2 regions of the Rhodococcus sp. FG69 genome follow, and region 2 is predicted to be linked to the other one. Evidence: riboswitches for the same ligand, from Rfam matches in the RefSeq annotation. Region 2 holds a riboswitch; the other holds the start of a gene.

Region 1 (7,550 bases), on a different contig from region 2:
GCTCCGGTCGGGCGAGGTAGCCGCCGTGGACAGCGTCGAAGAATCGACCGACGGTAGCGGTACGGTCCGCGTCGCGCATGCGACGGGGTGGCGCGTCGAGCGTGGGTGGTTCACCGGCGCGCTGACCGACAGCACCATCACCTACACGATCGCCGAGCAGGAGCGGAGCCTCGCTCTCCGAGGGCTGCCGTACACGTCCGGAATCATCCTTGCTCATCCGTCGCGTCCCGATGCGGTGTGCGTCAGCGCTTTTCCGTTCGACCTACGTCTTCGTGAGAACGATCGCTGGTCGGTGTCGATTGCTTCGACGTTCTGGTTCGGTGCACTCGCGACCGCAGCGTTGTACGCAGCCCTCGCCTGTGGCGCAGTGATCACAGCACGAAACACGTGGTTCTGAGCCTTACGGTAAGCCCGGCAGCTGGGTGGAGTTCAGCCATGCGTCCCACAGAGTGCGCGGATACCCGTACCGGGACGCCAGATCCGTGAAGTCCGCGGTGCTGACGGTGGAGTAGCGGTACGTCGACGTCCACTCCTGGATCAGCGCGAAGAATTTCTCGTCGCCGATCGTGGTGCGAAGTGCGTGCAGCGTCAGTGCTCCGCGTTTGTAGACGCGATCGTCGAACAACTTGGCAGGGCCGGGATCAGAGAGGATCAAGTCCCGGGGGAGGCCTCGCTGCATCGTGTGTACCCGTCGCGCCTTGTCCCGCGCCGAGCTGCCGCCGGAGTTCTCGGCCCAGATCCACTCGGAATAGCAGGCGAAGCCCTCGTGCAGCCAGATGTCCCTCCATCTGCCGAGCGTGAGACTGTTGCCGAACCACTGGTGTGCCAGCTCATGCGCGACGAGCCTTTCGAAGTACCGCGTCCCGGAACAGTGGTTGGCGCCGAAGATCGACAAACCCTGTGCCTCGATGGGGATTTCGAGATCGTCATCGGTGATCACGACGGTGTATGCCGCGAACGGGTACGGACCGAAGAGGCGCGTGAACGTGCTCATCATCTCGGTCTGGCGGCCGAAGTCGTGATCGAAATTCTGCCGAAGCCGATGCGGGAGAACAGCTTTCATTGCCACCGGTCCCGCCGAGGTGGTGTGCTGGCTGTACGGTCCGATCTGGATGGTCGCAAGGTACGTGGCCATCGGCTCGGGCTGCTCGTACACCCAGGTCGTGCGGCTGGCGCGGGTCTGCTTGCGCACCAACGTGCCGTTTGCGACCGCGTAGTAGGGCGAATCGGTGGTGATGGTGATGCCGTAGCTGGCCTTCGAGACCGGGTGGTCGTCGCACGGAAACCACGACGCCGCGCCGTTCGGCTGACTCGCGACGATCGATCCTTCGGTCAGTTCGTCCCACCCGACCTCGCCCCAGAACCCGTGGATGGGTTTGGGGGTTCCGCCGTACTGGATCGTGACGACGAGCGCAGCACCGGATGCGATGGGTTTCGCCGGAGTGATCTTGAGTTTGCCTCGCTGCTGGCTGAACTTGACCGAGCGAGATCCGTTGACCGACACCTTCGACACATGGAGCGCAGGCCCGAGATCGAACGAGAACTTCGAGATGGTGGCGGTGGTGACCGCGGTGATCTTCGCTTTGCCTGCGAGCCGGTTGCTCTCGACCTTGTATTCGAGATCGAGTTCGTACCGGGACACGCGGTACCCGCGATTGCCGTTCTGCGGTAGGTACTCGTCGATCGGCGCGTCCGAACGGTCGACATCGAACACCGGAGTCACAAGTTTCGAGCCACCGAACTTCATGGGCTGTCCTGCGCGGCCACGATGCGTGCGTAGGGATCGCCCTTCGCCCACGGCGCGATCGGGTTGCCCTGCCAACGAGTGTGGGCGGGCACGGTGTCGCCGCGCATCACGAGAGACGCAGGCCCGACGGTCGCGCCGTCGCCGATACCGGCGGCCGGAAGCGCGACGCAGTGCTGCCCGAGAGTTGCTCCTCGGCCGAGTGTGACGCTGTCCATGGACATGATCCGATCATGGAACAGGTGCGTCTGCACAACGCACCCTCTGTTCACTGTTGCACCGTCTTCGAGCGTCACGAGATCCGCCTCGGGGAGCCAGTATGTTTCGCACCACACGCCGCGGCCGATGTGGGCTCCGAGCCAGCGCAACCACATGTTCAGTACAGCCGTTCCCTCGGCGGCACGGGCGAACCACGGCGCCGCGACGGTCTCGACGAACGTGTCGGCGACCTCGTTACGCCACACGAACGAGCTCCACAGTGGGTGCTCGACCTTGTCGATCCGGCCGACCCACGCCCATTTCGCGGCGGCGGAGACCGCTGCAGCGACTGCACCCGCCACGAGCAACACGACTCCGCTGAGCAGTGCGGCGAGCCAATACCCGAACTCCTCGGCCATCGCGGTCAATCCGAACAGCACTCCGAGCCCGATGCCGAACGTGACCATCACCGGAATCAGACGGCAGGTCTCGACGAACGACCGGGCAAGTTTGAGCTTCATGGATGGATCGAAGGTGCGCGAGGAGTCGGCGCGCCCCGCGGAACGTCGCAACCTCACCGGCGGGCTACCGAGCCACGAGGACCCCGATTTCGCTTTGTCCGGCGTCGCCGACAGCACCGCGACGAGACCGTTCTTGGGGACGGTTCGACCGGGTCCGGTCATGCCGGAGTTGCCGAGAAACGCCCGCTTGCCCACCTTGGCGTCGCCGAGGTGCATCCATCCGCCGCCGAGTTCGTAGCTCGCGACCATGGTGTCGTCGGCGAGGAACGCGCCGTCGGCGACGGTGGTGAACTTCGGGATCATCAGAACTGTCGACGCTTCGACGTCTTTGCCGATCTTCGCACCGAGCGCCCGCAGCCAATGCGGAGTCAACAGCGAGGCGTAGAGCGGGAACAGGAACGTGCGAGCGGAGTCCATCAAACGCTCGGTGGCCCACACCTGCCACCCGATCCGGCTACGCACCGGGTGATAGCCCGCGGTGAGGCCGATGCTCAGCAGACGCACCGCGACCAGTGTGATCAGCGCGAACGTTCCGAGCGAGACGAGCGTTGCGACGGGCAACATGATCGCGGCGCGGCCGATGGCGCCGAGCAACGTCGTCGCCGTGTGCAGCCACCAGCCCATCAGCACCAGCGACACCCCGAGGGAGAAGATCGCCATGCCCGAGAGGAACAACGATGCGATGCCGTATACGAACACCCACTGGGTGGCACGCGGGGGAGCGTGGTCGGGCCACGGGTGCTCGGCTTTGCCGACCTTGGTGGCGGGCGATCCCGCCCACAGTTGACCGGCTTTCACGCGTCCGACGACGGCTGAGCCCGCGCTCACGACCGCGTTCTTGCCGACGGATGTGCCGGGAAGCAGCGTCGATCTCGCGCCGACGGTTGCACCCGCGCCGATCTTGATGGCACCGATGTAGACGATGTCGCCGTCGATCCAGTGACCGCTGAGATCGACCTCGGGTTCGACGGAACAGCCGTCGCCGAGTTCGAGCATGCCGGTGACCGGTGGCATGGTGTGCAAGTCGACGCCTTTGCCGATCTTCGCACCGAGTGCGCGGGCGTAGTAGACCATCCACGGCGCTCCGGACAGGTTCGACGCCCCGCTCGCGTCGGTGAGACGCGTCGCCGTCCAGAGGCGGATATGGGCGCTTCCGCCTCGTCGATAGGCGCCTGGCTTCAGGCCGGCCAACAGCAGACGGGAGCCGACGACCGAGATCGCCATCCGGCCGACCGGTGTGATGAACAACAGGAACGCGACGAGAATCCACCACCAGGACAGCGTCGGCGCCCAGGGCACGTCCGCGAACCACGACAGGACGTTGAACATGATCCCCACCCACGTGATCCACTGCAGCCCCGTCAACGTGGTCAGTGGAACGGTTGCGGCGATCTGTATCCACTGAGCTGTGCGCGACGTCGGCTCGACGTCGCGGGGTATGACCTCCACTGGAGGCTCCAGCTCGTCGAGATACCGGGCGAGCGATCCGAGCCGGGGGTGGTCGTAGAGCTGCGCGACGGTGATCTCCGGGAACCGTTCGCGCAGGGCCGTCACGAGCTGGGCCGCGGACAGGGAGCCGCCGCCGTTCTGGAAGAAGTCGGCATTCTCGTCGGAGACCTGGGCACCGAGAATGTTGGTCCACAGTTCGGCGACCCAGCCTGCGGTGCCGCTCAGATCCGACGTCTCGCCCATGCCGGGCAGTGGCCACGGCAAAGCATTGCGGTCGACTTTGCCGGAGGTTCGAGTCGGCATCTCCTCGACGAGTGCGAGCCGCGGGACGAGAGCCGACGGCAACTGCTCGGCCAGAATCTTCCGCGCGGCGTCGAGGTCGAAATTGGGGTCGGTGCTGGCGAGGTAGCCGACAAGGACAGAGTTGCCCGCGCCGGTCTTCCGGACGGCTGCTGCGGCTCCGCCGACTCCGGGCAGGGCTTGCAGCGCGTTGTCGATCTCGCCGAGCTCGATGCGTCGGCCGCCCAGCTTGATCTGGTCGTCGGCGCGGCCCTGGAATAGCAGTCCTTCGAGTTCGAGCCGGACGAGGTCGCCGCTTCGGTAGGCGCGGTCCCAGCCCAGCGTCGGCATGGGAGCGTACTTCTCGGCGTCCTTGGCGGGATCCAGGTAGCGCGCGAGCCCGACGCCACCGATGACCAGTTCGCCGACCTCGCCGATCGCGACGGGGTTTCCCGACGCGTCGACGACGGCGAGATCCCAGCCGTCGAGTGGAAGGCCGATCCGAACTGGACCTTTGCCGTCCATGATCGACGCGCAGGCGACGACGGTTGCTTCCGTCGGCCCGTAGGTGTTCCACACTTCGCGGCCGTCGACGGCCAGTCGCTCCGCCAACTCGGGTGGGCAGGCTTCGCCGCCGAAGATCAGCAGACGTACGGCTTCGAGGGCGACGGCAGGCCACAGCGCAGCGAGGGTGGGGACCGTCGAGACGACGGTGATGTCCCGCGAGACCAGCCATGGCCCGAGGTCGAAACCGCTTCGAACGAGGGAGCGAGGGGCCGGGACGAGGCACGCGCCGTTGCGCCACGCCAGCCACATCTCCTCACACGAGGCATCGAATGCCACCGACAGGCCCGCCAGCACGCGGTCGCCGGGTCCGAGCGGATCGTCCTGCATGAACAACACGGCTTCGGCGTCGACGAACGCCGCTGCGTTGCGGTGGCTGACAGCGACGCCCTTCGGAGTGCCGGTCGAGCCGGACGTGAAGATGACCCAAGCATCGTCGTCGGGACTCGGAGTGGTGAGAGTTTCGGGGGCAGGGGTGTCCTGTTTCTCGGCCGTGCCTGCGGCGATACCACCGGCAGTCACGACTGCGGTGACCTTGGCTTCGCCGAAGACCAGTTCGGCGCGCTCGTCCGGGTCGTCCGCGTCGACGGGTACGTAGGCGGCACCGGCGTTGAGGATCGACAGAATGGCTACGTAGAGCGAGAAGGATCCCGACGGCATCCTGATTCCGACGCGGTCGCCGCGGCGCACCCCGGCACGGGCCAGCCACTGTGCACCCTCGTCGATGTCCTCCAGTAGCTCACGGTAGGTGACCGAGACCGTGCCGTCGTCGATCGCCGGAGCATCGGGGAACCGAGAGGTGGTCGAGCGCAGGACATCGATGAGCGTCCGCTCCTTGGGAGCGCGCTCGGATCGCAAGAATTCGACGGGGACCGCAGCGGAGCGCTGCGTGCCTGTCGAATCCGATTGTGATTGCACAGACAACCGGGTGTCCTTCTTCTCGTGTAGCACCGAAATGCAAGTGGACGTCAGTACGCGTGACGGTGGTTATCTCATATTCGGTTGGCCAGAAGGTGAACGGACGTGGGCTACGAACGGGTTCAGCACTGGGGCAGTTTAGTCCAGTTGCGGGTTTCCTACCTGCTGGGTTGACAATCCCGCGTCGTATTTGTCATCCTCTTGTTCAGGTCATGAGTACCAGCATCAAGCCCCGGCTTGCTGGTCGGCAACCCTCCTCCGCGGTGGGGTGCTCCGGGTGACGACCAGGCTGGCATCGGAAAACCGATGCAGCAAGCGCGGACTCGACGGTATTCACGTGTGATTGGACATGTCCATGTGATTCCGCAGGTCCCTTGATCGACAAGGGTTATTTGTCATGACTGCTGTTCTCGACCACTCGTGTGCTTCGTTCGCTTCCGTCAGCGGAGCTGATCTGTCGGTGCCACTCGTCGATGGAAGTTCCTGCACCTACGCCAATTTCGACTATGCGGCCAGTGCGCCCGCGCTTGTCGCGGTCACCGAACGCATCGCCGAGCTCCTGCCGTTCTACTCGAGTGTGCACCGTGGTGCTGGATACGCGTCGCGGGTGTGCACCGCCGCCTACGAGAAGGCGCGGGTCACGGTATCGGACTTCGTTGGTGCACAGAGTGATTCAGTGGTGATCTTCACCAGGAACACCACTGATTCGCTCAATCTCCTGGCCGGATGCGTTCCGGGGGACACCGTCGTGCTCGACATAGAGCATCACGCGAACCTGTTGCCGTGGAACGGTCGCCGCGTCGTCGTCGCAGCCGAGTCCATTGCCGAGACACTTGTCCGGCTGGACGTCGAATTGTCCACGAAACCTGCTGCGCTGCTCGCGATCACCGGCGCATCGAACGTGACGGGTGAAGTGCTCCCGATAGCAGAACTCGCCGCGCTCGCGCACCGGCACGGTGCACGCATTCTTGTCGACGGCGCCCAGCTCGTTCCCCATCGGCGCATCGACATCGGCGACCTGGGCGTCGACTATCTCGCGTTCTCCGGCCACAAGCTGTACGCACCGCACGGGGCCGGCGTTCTCGTCGGCGCGCGTGACTGGCTGGACGCTGCCGAGCCCTATCTGTCAGGCGGAGGCGCGGTGCGCTCAGTCGGCCTCGACCGAACCGAGTGGGCGCCCGTTCCCGCGCGGCACGAGGCCGGCACGCCGAATGTTCTCGGTGTCGTGGCACTGGCGGCCGCATGCGAGGCGCTGGCGCAGCACGAGGCCGCAGGCTCGGTGGAACACGAGCAGGTGTTGTCCGACCGGTTGCGCGACGGACTGAGCGCCATCGGCGGTGTCGAACTGCTGACAGTGTGGAGTGACGCCCCGGAAAGTGTGGGCATTGTCACATTCACGGTCGACGGCTACGACCCGGGCGAGGTCGCGGCGTACCTCTCCGCCGAGCACGGAATCGGTGTTCGCGACGGGAAGTTCTGCGCGCATCCACTGTTGGCTCGCATCGGGCACCCACGCGGTGCCGTACGCGCCAGCCTGGGCCTCGGCAGTTCGGGCACCGATGTCGACCGCCTGATCGATGCTGTCGGCGAGCTCGTCACACGTGGACCGTCCTGGACGTACGAGGAGGAGAACGGGTGGTGGAATCCGGTCCCCGACCCGCGCCCCTTTCCCGGCCTCGCAGATGGCGCCGCAGGTGTGGGATCCCCGTGCACCCGCCAAACGGCTAGCATCGCTTCATGACAGCAATTGTCTTGTCGCAGAGCCGCCTCTGGCGCGATCGGTACGTCGATCTGTGCCGGACGGCATCGGGGTCGTGTAGGCCGTCGGCGTAGCCCGCGGACATCGCTCACCTCACGCACGACAGGACAACACTTCA
Region 2 (7,550 bases):
ACCGACGCGTGTCGTCGTCGTCGGATACACCGAGCAGGACACCCTGCTCGCCCTCGGTGTGACGCCGGTCGGGGTCACCGAGTGGTACGGCGAACAGCCGTATGCGACGTGGCCGTGGGCACAGGAAGCACTGGGCGATGCGACACCCGAGGTGCTCAGCGCCGACGACGGATTCCAGTACGAGCGAATCGCGGCTCTCGACCCGGATCTGATCATCGGCACCAACGCCGGCATGGACGAAGAGAGCTACACCACCCTGAGCGACATCGCGCCGACGCTCGCCCATTCCGGTGACTACACCGGATTCTTCGAGCCGTGGGATGTACAAGCCACGAACATCGGTACCGCGCTCGGCAAGAAGGAGGAAGTAGAAGATCTCATTGCGAGTATCGACGAGCAGTTCGCCGCAGCAAAGACCGAGCATCCCGAGTTCGTCGGGACGAAGGCCGTCTTCCTGCAGAACGCGTTCTACGACGGCGCAGCGATCGCGTACCAGGATGGGCTCAGCACCGACTTCATGACCGATCTGGGCTTCGTCGTTCCGTCGGAGATCGACGCGTTCGCACCGCCCGAGGGCGGCGGGCAGGCAAACATCCCGCGTGAAAACCTGTCGGTTCTCAATTCTGCGGACGTGCTGCTGTGGGGTACCGAATCACCGGCGGATCGCACTGCTCTCGAACAGGAGCCGGTTTACCAGAACCTGGACGCGGTCAAGGACAACAAGCTCGTCTTCACCGACGGGGTCACCGCGGGCGCGATCTACTTCACCAGCGTGCTCAGCCTTCCCTACGTGATCGACAAGCTGACGCCCGCGTTCGCGAGCACCCTTGCGGGCGACGGCGCAGCCACCACAGGCTAGACACATTCGCCGAAATCGAGGTTGTGCGTCGAATCGGACGACATTCGCGGCACAACTTCGATCTCGGCGGACGGGCGGGAGGTCGAGCGGTGTCAGGCAGCGTTCGCGTCGGCCCGGCGCTGCATCCACATCGCGGTCGAAAGGACAGCGAGGCCGGCTACCGCCAGGACCGCACCGACCGCGGCCGGGGCGGTGTAGCCGAATCCTGCAGCGATGACCGCGCCGCCGAGCGCTGCGCCGATGGCGTTGGCGAGGTTGAACGCCGCGTGGTTGAGCGACGCCGCCAGCGTCTGGGCGTCATCGGCGACATCCATCAATCTGGTCTGCAATCCAGGGATCACCGACGACCCTGAAGCACCGATCAGGAACACCAGAATCAACGCACTGACCGGATTGTGCGCTGCGATCACGAACATCGCGAGGAACGCGGCCATCGAGGCCAGACCGACAAATGTTCCCCGCAACTGATAGCGATCGGCCAGCCACCCGCCGACGTAGTTGCCCGCGACCATGCCGAGGCCGTAGATCATCAACGCGACGGGCACGAGCGCACGGGCCAGACCTGCGACGTCGGTGAGCGTCGAGGCAATGTAGGTGTAGACCGCGAACATGCCGCCGAAGCCCACCATGCCGACGAACAACGTCATCCACACCTGCCCGCGACGCAGGGCCCCGAGTTCGGTGATCGGATTGGTCGTGGGCATTCCGTCGAGACGAGGCATCCACACGATCAACGCAGCCACGGTGAGCGCGCCGATCACGGCGACGACGGCGAAGGCACTTCGCCACCCGAGCGCCTGACCGAGCCACGTTGCGATCGGTACACCGACGACATTGGCAATCGACAGACCCATCATGACCATGGCAACGGCTTTGGCGCGTTTGCCGGGCTCGGCCAGATGCGCAGCTACCAGAGCCGCGATCCCGAAGTACGCGCCGTGCGGCAGACCGGCGACGAATCTCGATGCCACCAGCTCACCGAAGCTCGGTGCGAACACTGTGCCGAGGTTGCCGAGCGTGAACGCCACCATCAGCACGATGAGCAACGCTCGCCGCGGAACTCGCGCGGCGAGTGTGGCGATCGCAGGCGCACCGACGACCACACCGAGCGCATACGCCGAAATCATGTGCCCGGCGGACGGCTCCGAGATGCCCATCGTCTGCGCGACGTCCGGAAGCAGGCCCATCGATGCGAATTCGGTGGTACCGATTCCGAAGCCACCGATCGACAGCGCCAGCATGGCCAGACGCCTGCGGGTCGAGAGCGGTCTGTGACTGGCGCTCGGCCCGTTCGACACCCTGTCGCGCACAGCGCTGACATTCTTGGCGAAAGCCGAATCGGTGACAGTCACAGCAGAACAACCTTGTCTAGTGTCGGGGCATGAAAAAGGGACGACCCCAGTAGGGAACGTCCCTCGGATCGATTGTCATCCCGGATCCACGTGGATTTCGGACAGATCGACGGTGATTGTCCTCACCTCACTCGGCGCCGCCGAAGGCCAACCATTCCCCCGCAGGTCACAGCACTGAGGCGACTACCGGTGGTGTCGTTGTTTCCTGATCTACCCGTCCCCGCTAGGATTCACGCCAGGTCATGAGTGCCAGCATCGAGCCCCGGCTTGCTGGCCGGCAACCCTCCAACCGCGGTGGGGTGCCCCGGGTGAACGACCGGGTTAGTCGGCTATACGAGAACGTGTAGCCGGAGAACAAGCGCGGGTCCGCTCGAATTGGTTTCTTTCGTCGGCGGACCCACTGACGGAGCACGCCGGAATGCGGCGTGCCCGAGGAGGAGGTCCCCCATGTGTTGTTGTCTCGATACACCCCGCCCCGGCTTTCCCGCCGAGAGCCGATTCGAACCCTGACACATTCTTCGAAGACGGAGTTATCCACACCATGACCGACAGCACCCCTGACGTCGTAGACGCAACAGGCACCCCCATCGAAGATCCCACCGCATCGTGGAGCTTCGAAACCAAACAGATTCATACCGGGCAGACTCCCGACGGCGCCACCAAGGCGCGCGCGCTCCCGATCTACCAGACCACGTCGTACACGTTCGACAACACCGATCACGCTGCTGCTCTGTTTGGGCTTGCCGAGCCCGGCAACATCTACACCCGGATCATCAACCCGACGCAGGACGTCGTCGAGCAGCGCATCGCGGCGCTCGAGGGCGGCGTCGCGGCGCTTCTGGTGGCGTCGGGGCAAGCGGCGGAGACCTTTGCGATCCTCAACCTCGCCGAAGCGGGCGACCACATCGTGTCGAGCCCGCGGTTGTACGGCGGAACCTACAACCTCTTCCACTACACCCTTCCCAAGCTGGGCATCGAGGTCACGTTCGTCGAGGATCCCGACGATCTCGAGCAGTGGCGGGCCGCGATCAAGCCGAATACGAAGGCGTTCTACGGCGAAACGATCTCGAATCCGAAGAACGACGTCTTCGATATCCCCGGCATCTCGGCGGTCGCGCACGAGCAGGGAATACCGCTCATCGTCGACAACACGGTCGCTACCCCGTACCTGATCCAACCGCTCGCGCACGGCGCCGACATCGTGGTGCATTCGGCGACCAAGTACCTCGGTGGACATGGCACCGCGATCGCAGGAGCCATCGTCGACGGAGGCACCTTCGATTGGACGCAAGGGCGCCACTCGAACTTCACCACACCGGACCCGAGCTACCACGGTGTGGTGTTCGCCGACCTGGGCGCGCCGGCGTTCGCGCTCAAGGCACGGGTCCAGTTGCTGCGCGACATCGGCGCAGCGGTGTCTCCGTTCAACGCGTTCCTGATCAGTCAGGGCCTGGAAACACTCAGCCTGCGGATGGAACGACACGTCGAGAATGCGCAGAAGGTCGCGGCGTTCCTCGAAGCGCGTGCCGACGTCGAATCCATCAACTACGCAGGCCTGAAGTCGTCGCCGTGGTACCAGCGGGGTCAGGAACTCGCTCCGAAGGGACAGGGCGCGATCATCGCCTTCGAATTGACGGGCGGAGTCGACGCGGGCAAGAAGTTCGTCGACGCACTGAGCCTGCACAGTCATGTGGCTAACATCGGTGATGTGCGTTCACTGGTTATCCACCCCGCATCGACCACTCATTCGCAGCTGACCCCCGAGGAGCAACTCGCGTCGGGAGTCACTCCGGGACTGGTCAGGCTCGCCGTGGGCATCGAGGGGATCGACGACATTCTGGCCGATCTCGAACGCGGATTCGCAGCGGCGGCATCTTGACCATCGGCTCCGTGCACGACGTCCGTCCGGCGGCGGGATTCCCGCCGCCGGACGGACGGCTCGGCAACATCGACATCGGCCCACTCGCATTGGAAAGTGGCGCCACGCTTCCTCAGGTGACCGTCGCGGTGCAGCGGTGGGGCGAGCTCGCACCGAATCGCGACAATGTGGTGTTGGTGGAGCATGCTCTGACCGGAGACTCCCACGTCAGCGGTCCGGCAGATGCCGACCATGCTCTGCCCGGTTGGTGGAACGGGATGGTCGGCCCCGGCGCACCGATCGATACGGACGAGTGGTGCGTCATCGCGTCGAACGTCCTCGGCGGGTGCGGCGGGACCACTGGCCCCAGCTCTCTCGCTCCCGATGGCAAGCACTACGGCAGCAGGTTCCCGGAGATCTCGATCCGCGACCAGGTGGCGGCGGAGGTTGCGCTCGCCGACGTTCTCGGGATCGAGCGCTTCGCCGCGGTGGTCGGTGGATCGATGGGCGGAATGCGGACCCTGGAGTGGATCGTCGGCCATCCCGATCGAGTGGGCGCGGCGCTCGTCCTAGCCGTCGGTGCCCGCGCGACGGCAGATCAGATCGGTACTCAGACGACGCAGATCGACGCCATCGTCTCCGATCCGGACTGGCAGGGCGGCAATTATCACGGAACCGGCCGAACGCCCCGAACCGGACTGAAAATTGCTCGACGCATCGCGCACCTGACGTATCGCACCGAGAGCGAACTGGATCTGAGGTTCTCCAACTCCGCTCAGGCCGACGAAAATCCCTGGAACGGCGGCAGATACGCAATCGAGAGCTATCTGCAGCATCAGGCGACCAAACTGGCCGACCGATTCGACGCCAGCACGTACGTCCTGCTGAGCGAAGCGATGAACAGACACGACATCGGACGAGGGCGGGGCGGTATCGACGCAGCACTTGCGCTGGCAACCGTGCCCACCATCGTCGGCGGAGTCGACTCCGATCGGCTGTATCCGCTGAGACAACAGAAAGAGATCGCGCGGGGCCTACCCGAATGCCGCGGTCTCGAAGTCATTCAGTCCAGAGACGGTCACGACGGTTTTCTCACCGAGGCCGGAGCGGTGGCCGCGCTTCTCGGCGAGACGATGGCGCACGCCCGGTCCGCTCGTGTAGAGCGGACCGGCTGACACGTACTTTCGATCAATCCGTGCCGAGCGGGTCGATCGATGACGACAGAAAGACGATGGCGCCACCCACCAGCGCCAGCGCCGACACGTCGAAGGCGCGCCCGCGGACCGCCAGCAGGCCTACGCGATTCTCCGGCAGACACAACCGAAATCCCGCGGCCAGGATCGTCGCAATCCCGAGAACGAACGATCCACGGCGCCACCGATCCGCGACAACGAGAACCAACGCCCCTGCGATGACGACGAGTACGGCCAGCAGGGGCAGGTTCTTGCGGATCTGATTTCGCATCGGATCAGACCGCAGTCCGTGCCAGCAGATCCTGTTCCGCTCGCTCCACCACGTTTGCGAGCAGGAAAGCGCGGGTGAGTGGTCCGACGCCTCCAGGATTGGGTGAGAGGAACCCTGCGACGTCCGCGACATCCGCCGCAACGTCCCCGCGCAAACCGTCGTCCGTTCGGGTGACTCCGACGTCGAGAACGGCCGCGCCCGGCTTGACCATGTCGGCTGTGACAATTCCCGGCACTCCTGCCGCTGCGATGACGATGTCTGCGCGTTTCACCTCGGCGGCCAGGTCTGTGGTGCCGGTATGACACAGCGTGACGGTCGCATTCTCGGATTTGCGAGTCAGCAGAAGACCGATCGGGCGCCCTACGGTGACACCGCGGCCGATGACCACGGCATGAGCGCCTGCGATCGCGACGTCGTAGCGCCGCAGCAGGTGGACGATCCCACGCGGAGTGCACGGGAGCGCAGCCTCCTTGCCCAACACCAACCGGCCGAGGTTGATGGGGTGCAAGCCGTCGGCGTCTTTGTCGGGGTCGATGCGTTCGAGCGCAGCATTCTCGTCGAGGTGCTTCGGTAGCGGCAACTGCACGATGTAGCCGGTGCACGCTGGATCCGCATTGAGATCGTCGATGACGGCGTCCAGATCGGCCTGGCTGATATCGGCTGGAAGGTCGCGTCGGATCGAAGTGATCCCGACCTTCGCGCAGTCGTTGTGCTTGCCACGCACGTACGCGGCCGAACCCGGGTCATCGCCGACCAGCACGGTCCCCAATCCCGGAACGATGCCGCTGGCGCGCAGTGTCTCCACTCGCCGGGTCAGGTCGACGAAGATCTCGTCACGGGTGGCTTTGCCGTCCAGAATCGTTGCAGTCACATCGACATTGTTCCAGGGCGGCATCGCGACAGGTTCGTCAACCCTCGACGAACAGCCCGTGCGCCTGCGCGTACGCCACCGCCTGGGTCAGCTCGATCTTCGCTCCGGTGAGGGATGCGGCGACCCACAGGTTCACGTCGGCACGCGCGCCACGCAGGTCCGCGTTGTCGAGTCTCGCTCCGGTGGCCCGGGCACCGGACAGATCGACCGACGCCAACACGGACTTGCGGAGGTCGGTGTCCACCAGATTCGCCTCGACCATCCGACAGCCGCTCAGGTCTACTCCACGGAGGTCCGCGCGCCCTATTCCGACGAGCGTGAAGTCGACCTCGTCGTATGTCGCCGGCCGCATACGGCAGTCGTCGAAGGTGGACCCGATGAACGTGGACCGGCGAAAAACGCTGTGCTGAAGATTCGTCCGGGTGAACGTGCACGACCTGAATGCCGAGTCGACGTGGACCGATTCGGTGAGATCCGTCCCGGTGAAGTCACATTCGGTGAACACCACGGACGTCGTCTTCACACCACTGAGGTCGGCGTCACGGAAGTTGCACGCCACGTAATTGCGCCCGTTCCACTGTTGCTGGTCGAGCTGGGCGTCGGAGAAATCCTCGCCGACAATCTGTTCGTCGTCCACCTGCACCATCCTTCCTTCGGCGGTGATGGCAGAGTGAGCCGGGTGTTTCGACTCATGTTCTTCGAGCCCCGGATTCCGCAGAACACCGGCAACGCCATCCGCCTCGTCGCAGGTACCGGGTGCGAGCTCCACCTGGTCGGCCCGCTCGGCTTCGACATGTCCGAACCGAAACTCAAGCGTGCCGGGCTGGACTACCACGACCTGGCGTCGGTGACGGTGCACGAGAATCTGTCGGCGGCATGGGACGCGCTCGAACCCGATCGTGTGTTCGCCTACACGGCACACTCGACGCGGTTCCACACGGACGTGAACTACCTCCCCGGCGACGTTCTGCTCCTCGGGCCGGAACCCACCGGCTTGCCCGAGAACGTGTTGAACGATCCACGCGTCACCGACAAATTACGCATCCCGATGATCCCGGGTCGACGTTCCCTCAACCTCGCCAACGCTGCAGCCGTCGTGATGTACGAGGCGTGGCGTCAGCACGGATTCGAGGGCAGCGTCTAGGC

What was found. Region 2 has a riboswitch for S-adenosylmethionine ahead of ACODSO_RS12900 (bifunctional o-acetylhomoserine/o-acetylserine sulfhydrylase). Riboswitches for the same ligand answer to the same signal wherever they lie in the genome.
Region 1: linked by a shared signal. The riboswitch ahead of ACODSO_RS25040 (aminotransferase class V-fold PLP-dependent enzyme) and the one ahead of ACODSO_RS12900 (bifunctional o-acetylhomoserine/o-acetylserine sulfhydrylase) in region 2 are both predicted to bind S-adenosylmethionine.

What each region holds. Positions count from the first base shown of each region.
Region 1 is NZ_JBMDIX010000042.1:39,901-47,450, forward strand. Features, by position in the region: gene ACODSO_RS25025 (hypothetical protein) at 1-397, shown strand, start outside; gene ACODSO_RS25030 (M1 family metallopeptidase) at 401-1,747, opposite strand; gene ACODSO_RS25035 (Pls/PosA family non-ribosomal peptide synthetase) at 1,744-5,679, opposite strand; SAM riboswitch class IV at 5,882-5,997, shown strand; gene ACODSO_RS25040 (aminotransferase class V-fold PLP-dependent enzyme) at 6,071-7,414, shown strand; gene ACODSO_RS25045 (hypothetical protein) at 7,550-7,550, shown strand, end outside.
Region 2 is NZ_JBMDIX010000014.1:219-7,768, forward strand. Features, by position in the region: partial or broken gene ACODSO_RS12890 (iron-siderophore ABC transporter substrate-binding protein) at 1-859, shown strand, start outside; gene ACODSO_RS12895 (MFS transporter) at 952-2,211, opposite strand; SAM riboswitch class IV at 2,450-2,578, shown strand; gene ACODSO_RS12900 (bifunctional o-acetylhomoserine/o-acetylserine sulfhydrylase) at 2,753-4,090, shown strand; gene metX (homoserine O-acetyltransferase MetX) at 4,087-5,244, shown strand; gene ACODSO_RS12910 (DUF3017 domain-containing protein) at 5,258-5,533, opposite strand; gene ACODSO_RS12915 (bifunctional methylenetetrahydrofolate dehydrogenase/methenyltetrahydrofolate cyclohydrolase) at 5,538-6,404, opposite strand; gene ACODSO_RS12920 (pentapeptide repeat-containing protein) at 6,442-7,050, opposite strand; gene ACODSO_RS12925 (tRNA (cytidine(34)-2'-O)-methyltransferase) at 7,084-7,548, shown strand; gene ACODSO_RS12930 (DUF4349 domain-containing protein) at 7,545-7,550, opposite strand, start outside.